DNA from 2 places in the Arthrobacter nitrophenolicus genome. Region 1 is predicted to be linked to the other one. Evidence: riboswitches for the same ligand, from Rfam matches in the RefSeq annotation. Region 1 holds a riboswitch; the other holds the start of a gene.
The links. A riboswitch is a leader RNA that binds a small molecule or an ion and turns the genes downstream of it on or off. The one in region 1 is predicted to bind S-adenosylmethionine.
Positions count from the first base shown of each region.

Region 2: another riboswitch for S-adenosylmethionine. It lies ahead of ACJJV6_RS00445 (aminotransferase class V-fold PLP-dependent enzyme); the one in region 1 lies ahead of ACJJV6_RS06585 (DUF1737 domain-containing protein).

Region 1 covers NZ_CP174504.1:1,393,401-1,398,278, forward strand. The annotation lists gene ACJJV6_RS06575 (hypothetical protein) at 1-85, shown strand, start outside; gene opgC (OpgC domain-containing protein) at 193-2,640, opposite strand; SAM riboswitch class IV at 2,879-2,993, shown strand; gene ACJJV6_RS06585 (DUF1737 domain-containing protein) at 3,007-3,279, shown strand; gene ACJJV6_RS06590 (rhodanese-like domain-containing protein) at 3,276-3,686, shown strand; gene ACJJV6_RS06595 (O-succinylhomoserine sulfhydrylase) at 3,687-4,878, shown strand, end outside.
Region 2 covers NZ_CP174504.1:93,925-98,802, forward strand. The annotation lists gene ACJJV6_RS00435 (ribosome small subunit-dependent GTPase A) at 1-791, shown strand, start outside; gene hisN (histidinol-phosphatase) at 840-1,652, shown strand; SAM riboswitch class IV at 1,814-1,927, shown strand; gene ACJJV6_RS00445 (aminotransferase class V-fold PLP-dependent enzyme) at 1,966-3,384, shown strand; gene ACJJV6_RS00450 (class I SAM-dependent methyltransferase) at 3,448-4,206, shown strand; gene ACJJV6_RS00455 (metal-dependent transcriptional regulator) at 4,250-4,878, shown strand, end outside.

The DNA of each region.
Region 1 (4,878 bases):
GATCAGTCCGGATCGCAGCGGCCTTCACATGAAGGGCCCCGCAGCCACCGACTACATCATGGCCAGCTACCCCGGGCTGGTCTGAGCAGGACCAGCCCCAGGGACATCAAGGGCGGCGTGAACCAAGGGCTGCGGCCCCGGTTCACGCCGCTTTTCCATGCCTCGAAAAGCCTTCGACGCCGGGCCCGTCTCCTAGGTGGGAATGATCCGGAAGAGGAACTTCGTCCGGACCATGACCCACAGCAGCCCCAGCACCGCCGCATAGGCTGCCGTGTTCAGCAGGACGTTCTCCTGCTGCAGGGCCGGGATGTTCGCCACCACGGCAATCAGCACCACGTGCATGATGAACACGTAGAGCGTGGCGCGGCCCAGCGGAATCAGGAACCAGCCCAGGGCCCGCTGCACGGGCTTCCAGTACGCGGTGAGGAAGGCATAGGCCGCGACCACCAGGACCAGGACGTTGAGCAGCCGGCCGGGCGCCAGGTACGTCCTCGCAAAGAGCGCGTCGTAGACCGTCCGGTACACGGTGTCCGCGACGAGCGCCAGCCGGACGTCGAAGCCGTTGGCCAGGTAGGGATTTCCCCAGGACAGGAAGGCCAACAGGAAAGCGAGCGCCGTGCAGGCGGCCACCACCCAGGTCCGCGCCGAGAGCCAGGCGACGATGCTGCGCCGGTGGAATCCGGCAACCAGGCCGAGCACGAACAATACCTGCCACACGAGCAGCGGGAACGAGTCCTCGAACTGCGACGGCAGGAGCCGGAAGCGCGTAGTGGCGCCGACGGCGTAGACCGCCAGGGTGCCGGCCAGCACCCACACGGCCTTGCCCCGGTTGAGGGCAGCAAGAATGAAGGGGCTGGCCAGCAGCAGCACCACGTACAACCCCATCACATTGAACTGCCACGGGCCGAACTGCAGCAGCAGGATGGCGGGAAGCACCTGGGGCGGCACCGGGAACTGGAAGAGCGACTCCATTCCTGCATAGAGGTCGTAGGTGCGTCCGGCGCCGTCGTGCCCTGCCCCGCCGGTCCCTTGGTCCACGAAGGTGGTGAGCGCGTCGGTACGGAACACCGGCAGCAGGGAAGCCAGGAAGACACCCACCAGGACGATCAGCGCCGTCAGGTAGAGCTTGCCGGCGCGCCGTGACGTCAGGTCCACGACCGTTCCAAAATCGTCCTTCACCCGTGGCCCGTACACCATGCCCACCACCAGGCCGGAGAAGAGGACAAACAGCTCGGCACCCGAAACGAAGCCCACCGCCTCCTGGGTGAGCAGCTGGAACAGGGACGTCATGCCCAGATGGTTGACCACCACGAACACAATGGCCAGTCCGCGCAGCAGGTCCACGCGGGAATCCCTGCCGGACGGGTCCGTATAGCTCCAGGCCGTTGCGGCGTTGACGCGGCGCGGAATCTGCCACAGAGCCACAAGGAGGATGACGAGCGCGGCCCCCACGGTCCAGGCTGCAGGCCCGGCCAGCGTGTTGGCCCGGACATAACCGCTGCCGCCGGCGGACACTTCCGTGACGGGACCGGTCACCAGGGGCGAGGCCTCCAGCCGTTCCAGCGCCGCCCGGGCAACCTCCGGGCTGCCGGTCAGCAGCCAGTCGATGCTGGCCACGCCGGTGTCCCTGGTGCTGGTGCGCTCGTCCCAGACCACCGCGGCCGTCCTGCCAAACTCCGCCGAGGTGGCTGTGCCTACCACCTGGTCCCACCAGCCGGTCTTGATCTCAGCTTCGGATGCGCCGCCGGAGGCCGGGCTGTAGAAAGCGGCGGTCTGCAGCAGGAACGGTTTGTTCCGCCCTTGGGCATAGGTGGCGTAGAAGTTCTCGCCTCCTGAAGCCGTCAGCATCTCCGCCAGCTCGCCGGCGCGCGGAAGGGTATTGACGGCCGCGCCGCCGGCAGTGTCGTCGTGGAAGGCCGTCAGGCCAACCCAGTCCACGGCGTCATCACCGGGATAGTACGGTTCGTAGGCGCTGTCGGACCCGTCCCAGGCGCCGTCGCCGTTTGTATCCAGCAGTTCGAACCCGTCGCTGCCGGGAGCCGGGGCGTTCCGGTTCCGGTCAAAGGGGTAATCCTTGCCCAGGAACGGCTCCCAGACCATGACTGTCCGGCCGTCGCCGGAATCCTTGAACGCCGCGGACACTGTCCGGAACGCCTCCCGGTACGCGGCCGGCTGCTGGCCCCACTCCACCCAGCCGGCGTTCATGTCCGGGGCAAACCGCACCAGCACCTGGCCCTGGAACTGTGCGGTCAACCGGCGGATTTCCCGAGCGAATGATCCGGCAGCCGCGGCGTCGATCTGGTCCAGCGGCACGGTGGGCTTGACCGTGAGCATGGCGTGGGACCCCTGAAGCGATGACTGTTCAAGGAAGCCCTTGATGTCGTTCTGCTCGGAGGACCGGTACGGAAAGGCGATGTCGTGTCCAAAGACAGCCGGCGACGCTCCCAGCCGCTCGGCAAACCCCGCGGCAGTGTCCTCGCCCCATTCCAGGACGACGCCGAGCATCGGCTCCCCTGCATCCGGGGCGGGTTCGGCCGCCCGGGCCGGCCCCGCCGACAGGACCGCTGCCACACATGCAACAACAAGTGCGGCAAGGAACGCCCAGGCCAGGCGGAGGCGGCAGGGCGCGGCTGTTCGCATGTTCAAAGGGACCCCCAGTGCTGATCTTCGACGGCGGGGCGCTGCCCCCTAAGAACTGTATCGGGCCGCCCCTCCCGCGATGGGATAGAAAAAGCCCTCCCACCTGCTGTAATGCCGCCGTCGGCCGTCCCCCGGGAAGGGCACCGCGACCGCATCCCCGGCAGCGTTTCCGCTTCAGTTACGCAACATGACGACAACGGCGATGCGGCCGCCGGTGCCAGATGTTACGTTTTTGGGGAGTAATGAGTACCGGCGCCAAGCCCTGACTGGCCGGTCGGCAACCCTCCTTCCGCGGCGGGGTGCCTCAGGTGAATACTCGGCATATCGACCGATTCGAGCTGCAAGCGTGAGAGAAGGAGATCCGTCGTGTCCGACGCCCCCGAAGAAAAGCTGTCCTACCGCCTCATCAGCGGCCCGGACAACCGTGAATTCTGTGAGCGGATCTCCACCGCGCTCGCCGAAGGCTACGTCCTGCACGGAAGCCCGGCGGCAGCCTTCAACGGCACCAGCGTCATCGTGGCCCAGGCCGTCGTCCTGCCCGCCGCCATCGCCTCGGCGGACGCCGCCGTCGCCACCGCTGTTGACGACCTGGAAGCAGCCAACGAGGACCTCGAGTTCGACGGCGAGGGCCACGCATGAGCTACGCAGGAGACCTGACGCCGGAGGAAGCCTGGGCCAAGCTTGAGCAGGGTGCCATCCTGGTGGACGTGCGCACCGAAGGCGAATGGGCCCACATCGGCATCCCGGACACCAAGGCCACGGACAACGATCCGCTGTTCATCCAGTGGACCTTCCCCGGCGGCATTCCCAACCCGGATTTCCTCAAGGACCTGAGCCAGCAGGCGCCGGAAGACTCCAGTACCGAATTGGTGTTCATCTGCCGCTCCGGCCAGCGTTCCATCTCCGCCGCCATCGCCGCGACGCAGGCCGGTTTCACCTCCTACAACGTCCTGGAGGGCTTCGAAGGCGATCCGGACCGCTACGGCGAACGGACCGTCAATGGCTGGAAGAACCGCGGCCTGCCGACCAACCTCGGAAAGAACTAAGTGACCTTCAATAACGACGCCGCCGGCTGGAACCCCGACACCCAGGCCGTCCGCGGCGGGCTGGATCGCACCAACTTCCAGGAAACCTCCGAAGCGGTCTTCCTGAACTCGGGCTTCGTGTACGAATCCGCCGCCGCTGCGGAACGCGCCTTCACCGGCGAGGACGAGCGCTTCGTCTACTCCCGGTACGGCAACCCCTCCGTGGCAACCTTCCAGGAGCGGCTCCGGCTGCTCGAGGGCACGGAGGCATGCTTCGCCACTGCGTCCGGCATGTCCGCCGTCTTCACCGCCCTGGGCGCCCTGCTGGCTGCCGGGGACCGCGTGGTGGCCGCCCGTTCGCTCTTCGGTTCCTGCTTCGTCATCCTGAATGAGATCCTGCCGCGGTGGGGCGTGGAGACGGTGTTCGTGGACGGCCCGGACCTGGAGCAGTGGCGCGCCGCCCTGTCCCAGCCCACCACCGCCGTCTTCTTCGAGTCCCCGTCCAACCCGATGCAGGAGATCGTGGACATCGCCGCGGTCAGCGAACTCGCGCACGCCGCCGGGGCCACCGTCGTCGTCGACAACGTCTTTGCCACTCCCCTGCTCCAGCGCTGCGGCCAGCTGGGCGCGGACGTCATTGTCTACTCGGGCACCAAGCACATCGACGGCCAGGGCCGGGTGATGGGCGGTGCCATCCTGGGCACCAAGGAGTACATCGAGGGCCCGGTCAAGCAGCTGATGCGCCACACCGGCCCGTCGCTGTCGCCGTTCAACGCGTGGGTGCTGACCAAGGGCCTGGAGACCATGGCGCTGCGTGTCAACCACTCTTCCGCCACCGCCCTCCGGCTCGCTGAATGGCTGGAGCAGCAGCCTGCCGTGAGCTGGGTGAAGTACCCGCTGCTGAAGTCCCACCCGCAGTACGACCTCGCAGCGAAGCAGATGCGTGCCGGCGGCACGGTGCTCACCCTGGAACTTGCCCCCTCCGGCGGCCGCTCGGGCAAGGAAGCCGCCTTCGCGCTGCTGGACGGGCTGCGGATCATCGACATCTCCAACAACCTGGGCGACTCGAAGTCCCTGATCACGCACCCGGCCACCACCACGCACCGCGCGATGGGGCCGGAGGGGCGGGCTGCCATCGGGCTCAGCGACGGCGTGGTGCGCCTGTCCGTCGGGCTCGAGGATGCCGACGACCTGATCCGCGACCTCGAACAGG
Region 2 (4,878 bases), 1.3 Mb from region 1:
GCAGCGCCGACGACACGGATCCGGTGGAGCGGGCCGTGGTGGCCAATGCCGACCAGCTGGTGATCGTGGTGGCCGCCGCCAACCCGGAACCCCGCACGGGCTTCATCGACCGCGCACTGGTGGCGGCCTACGACGCCGGCATCGACCCGGTCCTGCTCGTGACCAAGGCGGACGTCAAGGATCCAGCGGAGCTCCTGTCCAACTACACGCACCTCGACCTTCCCGTGATCATCAGCCGCACCGCCGACACCCAGGCGTCCGGCATCGACGCCCGCTCCGACGACGGCCTGTCCGCCCGGCTGGACAGCGCGGCAGTTGCCGCGCTCCGGTCCTACCTGGACGGCAAGGTCACCGTCATGCTCGGACACTCCGGTGTCGGCAAGTCAACAATGGTCAACGCGCTCACGGGAGCCGAGCGGGCCACCGGCGGCGTCAACGCGGTCACCGGCAGGGGCCGGCACACGTCGTCGTCCGCCCTGGCCCTGCGGCTGGTGGACGCCCCGCCGGGCAGCTGGATCATCGACACCCCCGGCATCCGTTCGTTCGGCCTGGCGCATGTGGACCCGGACCGGATCCTGCGGTCCTTCCCCGACCTCTCACCCGGCACCGACGCCTGCGAACGCGGCTGCAAGCACACGGCAACTGCCGTTAACTGCGGCCTGGATGAATGGGTCGCCGCGGGCCATGCCGGACCCACCGGAGAAGCGCGGCTGGCCTCGCTGCGCCGGTTGCTCGGAGCGGATCCGCGGGAGGAAGCGCAGGAGGCAAAGGAGCTCGGCAGCGTCAACTGACAACGCCGATCTCCCAGCAGAACTGCCTGCAGACGGTAGTTTGGAACCATGATCCAACCCGCTTCGAGCTACAACGATGACCTGCGCCTGGCCCATGTCCTGGCCGACTCCGTGGATGACCAGACCATGAGCCGCTTCAAGGCACTGGACCTCCACGTGGAGACCAAGCCCGACCTGACGCCGGTCACCGACGCGGACAAGGCCGCCGAGGAAGCCATCCGCGGCCAGCTCTCCCGCTCCCGTCCGCGCGACGCGGTCCTGGGTGAGGAGTTCGGCAGTACCGGCCACGGCTCGCGCCGCTGGATCATCGACCCCATCGACGGGACCAAGAACTTCGTCCGCGGCGTCCCTGTCTGGGCCACCCTGATCGCCCTCGTCGACGAGGGCGAGCCGGTGGTCGGCGTCGTCAGCGCCCCGGCCCTCGGCAAGCGGTGGTGGGCCGCCAAGGGCATGGGCGCCTACATGGGGCGTTCACTCGCCGCGGCCACCAGGCTCCGGGTCTCCAACGTTTCCAGCCTGTCCGACGCTTCGCTGTCCTACTCAAGCCTCTCCGGCTGGAAGGAGCGGGGAAACCTGGACGAGTTCCTGGGGCTCACCGAGTCGGTGTGGCGGACCCGCGCCTACGGCGACTTCTGGTCCTACTGCATGGTGGCCGAGGGCTCGGTGGATATCGCCTGCGAGCCGGAGCTGAACCTGTACGACATGGCAGCCCTGGTGCCGATCGTGGTGGAGGCCGGCGGACGCTTCACCTCGTTGGAGGGTGAGGACGGCCCCTTCGGCGGTAACGCCCTGGCCACCAACTCCATCCTGCACTCGGAAGTGCTGCAGCGGCTGAACCCGGGTTTGGACGACCTGCTCTAAAGACCCCGGCAACCGAACAAACGACGGCGGATACCTCCGGAAGGAGGTGTCCGCCGTCGTGTTCTTCGCCGAAAGGCGAGATTTCCATCCGCACGTAACAAAAGCCTTAACAATTGCGCCGGCTTCAGTCCTGGCCGCCCCATGTTCTACGCTCTTAACCAGGTCACGAGTGCCAGCGCAAAACCCCGGTTTGCTGGCCGGCAACCCTCCATTCGCGGTGGGGTGCCCCGGGTGACGACCAGGCCGGTCCGGAGCGGATGCGGCAAGCGCGGATTCCCTTGATACCGGAGTCCTGTTTTGAAGTGAGGTCTCTGTGACAACTGCCACCGTCTCCCCCAACGCCGCCATTACCGCCGAATCCGTCTTCGACGAGCGCCAGGCGCTGGCCGGCCGTCCGCTTGCAGCCGTCACCGGAGCGGAAATCCAGGCACCGCTGATTTCGGGCGGCCACATCCGCTACGCGAACCTCGACTATGGCGCTTCGGCCCCCGCCCTCTCGGTGGTCTCCGCCTACCTGAACGAGATCCTGCCCTTCTATGCCAGCGTCCACCGCGGTGCCGGCTACGCGTCCCAGATCAGCACCTCGGTCTACGAAAACGCCCGCAGCATCGTCCGCGACTTCGTGGGCGGCCGCCCGGACGACTCCGTGATCTTCACGCGGAACACCACGGACTCGCTCAACCTGCTGGCCGGCTGCCTGCCCCTCACCGACGGCCGGCCCGCCGGCGACGTCCTGTACCTGGACATCGAGCACCACGCCAACCTCCTGCCGTGGCAGGGCGTTCCCCACCGCAGCATCGTTGCTGCCGACACCATCGCCGGCACCATCGACGCCGTGCGCGCCGAACTGGAACAGGGTGGCGTCAGCCTGCTGGCCATCACGGGTGCCTCCAACGTCACGGGCGAGATCCTGCCGGTCCGAGCCCTTGCTGCCCTGGCCCACCAGCACGGGGCCCGCATCGTGGTGGACGCGGCCCAGCTGGCGCCGCACCGGCGCATCAACATCAGCGCGGACGACGTCGATTACGTCGCCTTCTCCGGCCACAAGCTGTACGCGCCCTTCGGCGCCGGCGTCCTGGTGGGCAGGCCGGACTGGCTCGACGCCGGGACCCCCCACCTTGCCGGCGGCGGCGCCGTCAAGGAAGCCAGGCTCGACGGCGTCAGCTGGGCAACCGGACCGGCCCGCCACGAGGGCGGCTCCCCCAACGTCCTGGGTGCCGCCACGCTGGCCAAGGCCACCCAGGTCATCGCGGGCCTGGACCAGGAACGCTGGCACGCGCACGAGTCCGCCATCCGTTCCTTCCTGGTGGAGGGCCTGCAGGAGATCGACGGCGTCACGGTGCACCAGATCTTCAAGGACACCAACCCGGACACGGACACCATCGGTGTAGTCAACTTCTCCGTTGAGGGCTACGACGCCGGCCTGGTGGCTGCGTACCTCTCGGCCGAGCACGGCGTGGGCCTCCGGGACGGGCGCTTCTGCGCACACCCCCTGCTGAAGCGGCTGGGCCTGCCTTCCGGTTCGCTCCGCGCCAGCTTCGGCGTGGGTTCCCGGCTGGAGGATGCCGAGCGGCTCCTGGCCGGGATCGCCAAGCTGCGCCGGGACGGGCTCGGCTGGGACTACGTGGTGGACGCCGGACGCTGGGTTCCCGCCAACGACACCCGCACCTACCCGCACTGGGCCCCGAACACGCCGGGCACCGCCGGCGCTGCTCCCTGCACCGACGACTGACCGGTCCGGCTGATGCGGTAAATTCGGAAGGTACCGCAAGGCATTGACTGAAGGAGGCCGCAGGTGGTTCGGGGTGGCCCCAGACTGGATCACGGGCGGCGCAGGGAGCTGGGAAAGAGCTTCGAGCAGGGCGGCCGGCACTACCAGCGGGTCCGGCCCGGTTATCCCGCGGAGTCTGCGGACTGGCTGATCCCCGCCGGTGCGCGGGATGCGCTCGACGCCGGCGCAGGAACCGGCAAGTTCACCGAACTGATGCTGGAACGCGGCCTGGCCGTCACCGCCGTCGACCCGTCAGCGGACATGCTTGACCAGCTGAAGGCACACTATCCCGGCGCCACCGCGGTCCTGGGAACCGCCGAGGCCACCGGCCTCCCGCCGTCCGCCTTCGACGTCGTCACCGTTGCCCAGGCCTGGCACTGGTGTGATCCCCTTGCCGCGAGCACTGAACTGGCACGCGTCCTCCGTCCGCACGGCATCCTCGGGCTTGTCTGGAACCAACTGGACACCACCGTCCCCTGGGTACACCGGCTCTCGCGGATCATGCACGCCGGGGACGTCTACAAGCCCGGCCACCGGCCAGTGGTGGGTCCGGAATTCGGCCAACTGGAGGGCCACGTGACGCACTGGCACGACACCGTCAGCACCGAAGACCTGATCGAACTGACCAAATCGCGCAGCTATTACCTCCGTGCCGGCGAAGCCACCCGCGCCAAGGTCCTCGCCAACCTCGACTGGTACCTGCATGAACACCTGGGGCATGCCGCGGACGAAGCCATCGGGCTGCCGTACCTGACCTTGTCGTGGCGGGCAGTCAAAGTATGAGCGGTTCCGCCGCGCACCCTGGCCATTCGGTAGGCTTGGTCCTGTGAAGACCAGCGCGCCCTCCTCCTCCATCGAGGACTACGTCAAGGTCATCTACTCTTTTACCGAATGGCAGGACAAGCCCATCACGTCCTCGCAGCTGGCCCAACGGCTGGGCGTGGCGAATTCGTCGGTGTCGGAAATGGTCCGCAAGCTCAAGGACCAGGGCCTTGTTGACCACAAGCCGTACAGTGCCATCACCCTCACGGATGCAGGCCTGCGGCTTGCCTTGTCCATGGTGCGGCGCCACCGGCTGATCGAAACCTACCTTGTCCAGCAGCTCGGCTACAGCTGGGATGAGGTCCACGACGAAGCCGAACTGCTCGAGCACGCGGTGTCGGACACTTTCATTGAGCGTGTCGCCGCGAAACTCGGCGATCCAAGCAGGGACCCGCACGGGGATCCCATCCCCACCGCAGACGGCAAGGTCCTGATGCCCCGGGCCCACCTGATGGGCGAGCTGGATCAGGGGCACACCGGCAGGATCACCCGCATCAGCGACGACAACCCGGACCTGCTCCGCTATCTGTCGGCTGAAGAGATCGACCTTGACGCCGAGGTCGAGGTGGTGGGGCGCCGGCCGTTCGGCGGGGCCCTGATGGTGCGGATCCGGAACTCCGGCCACACCAGGGA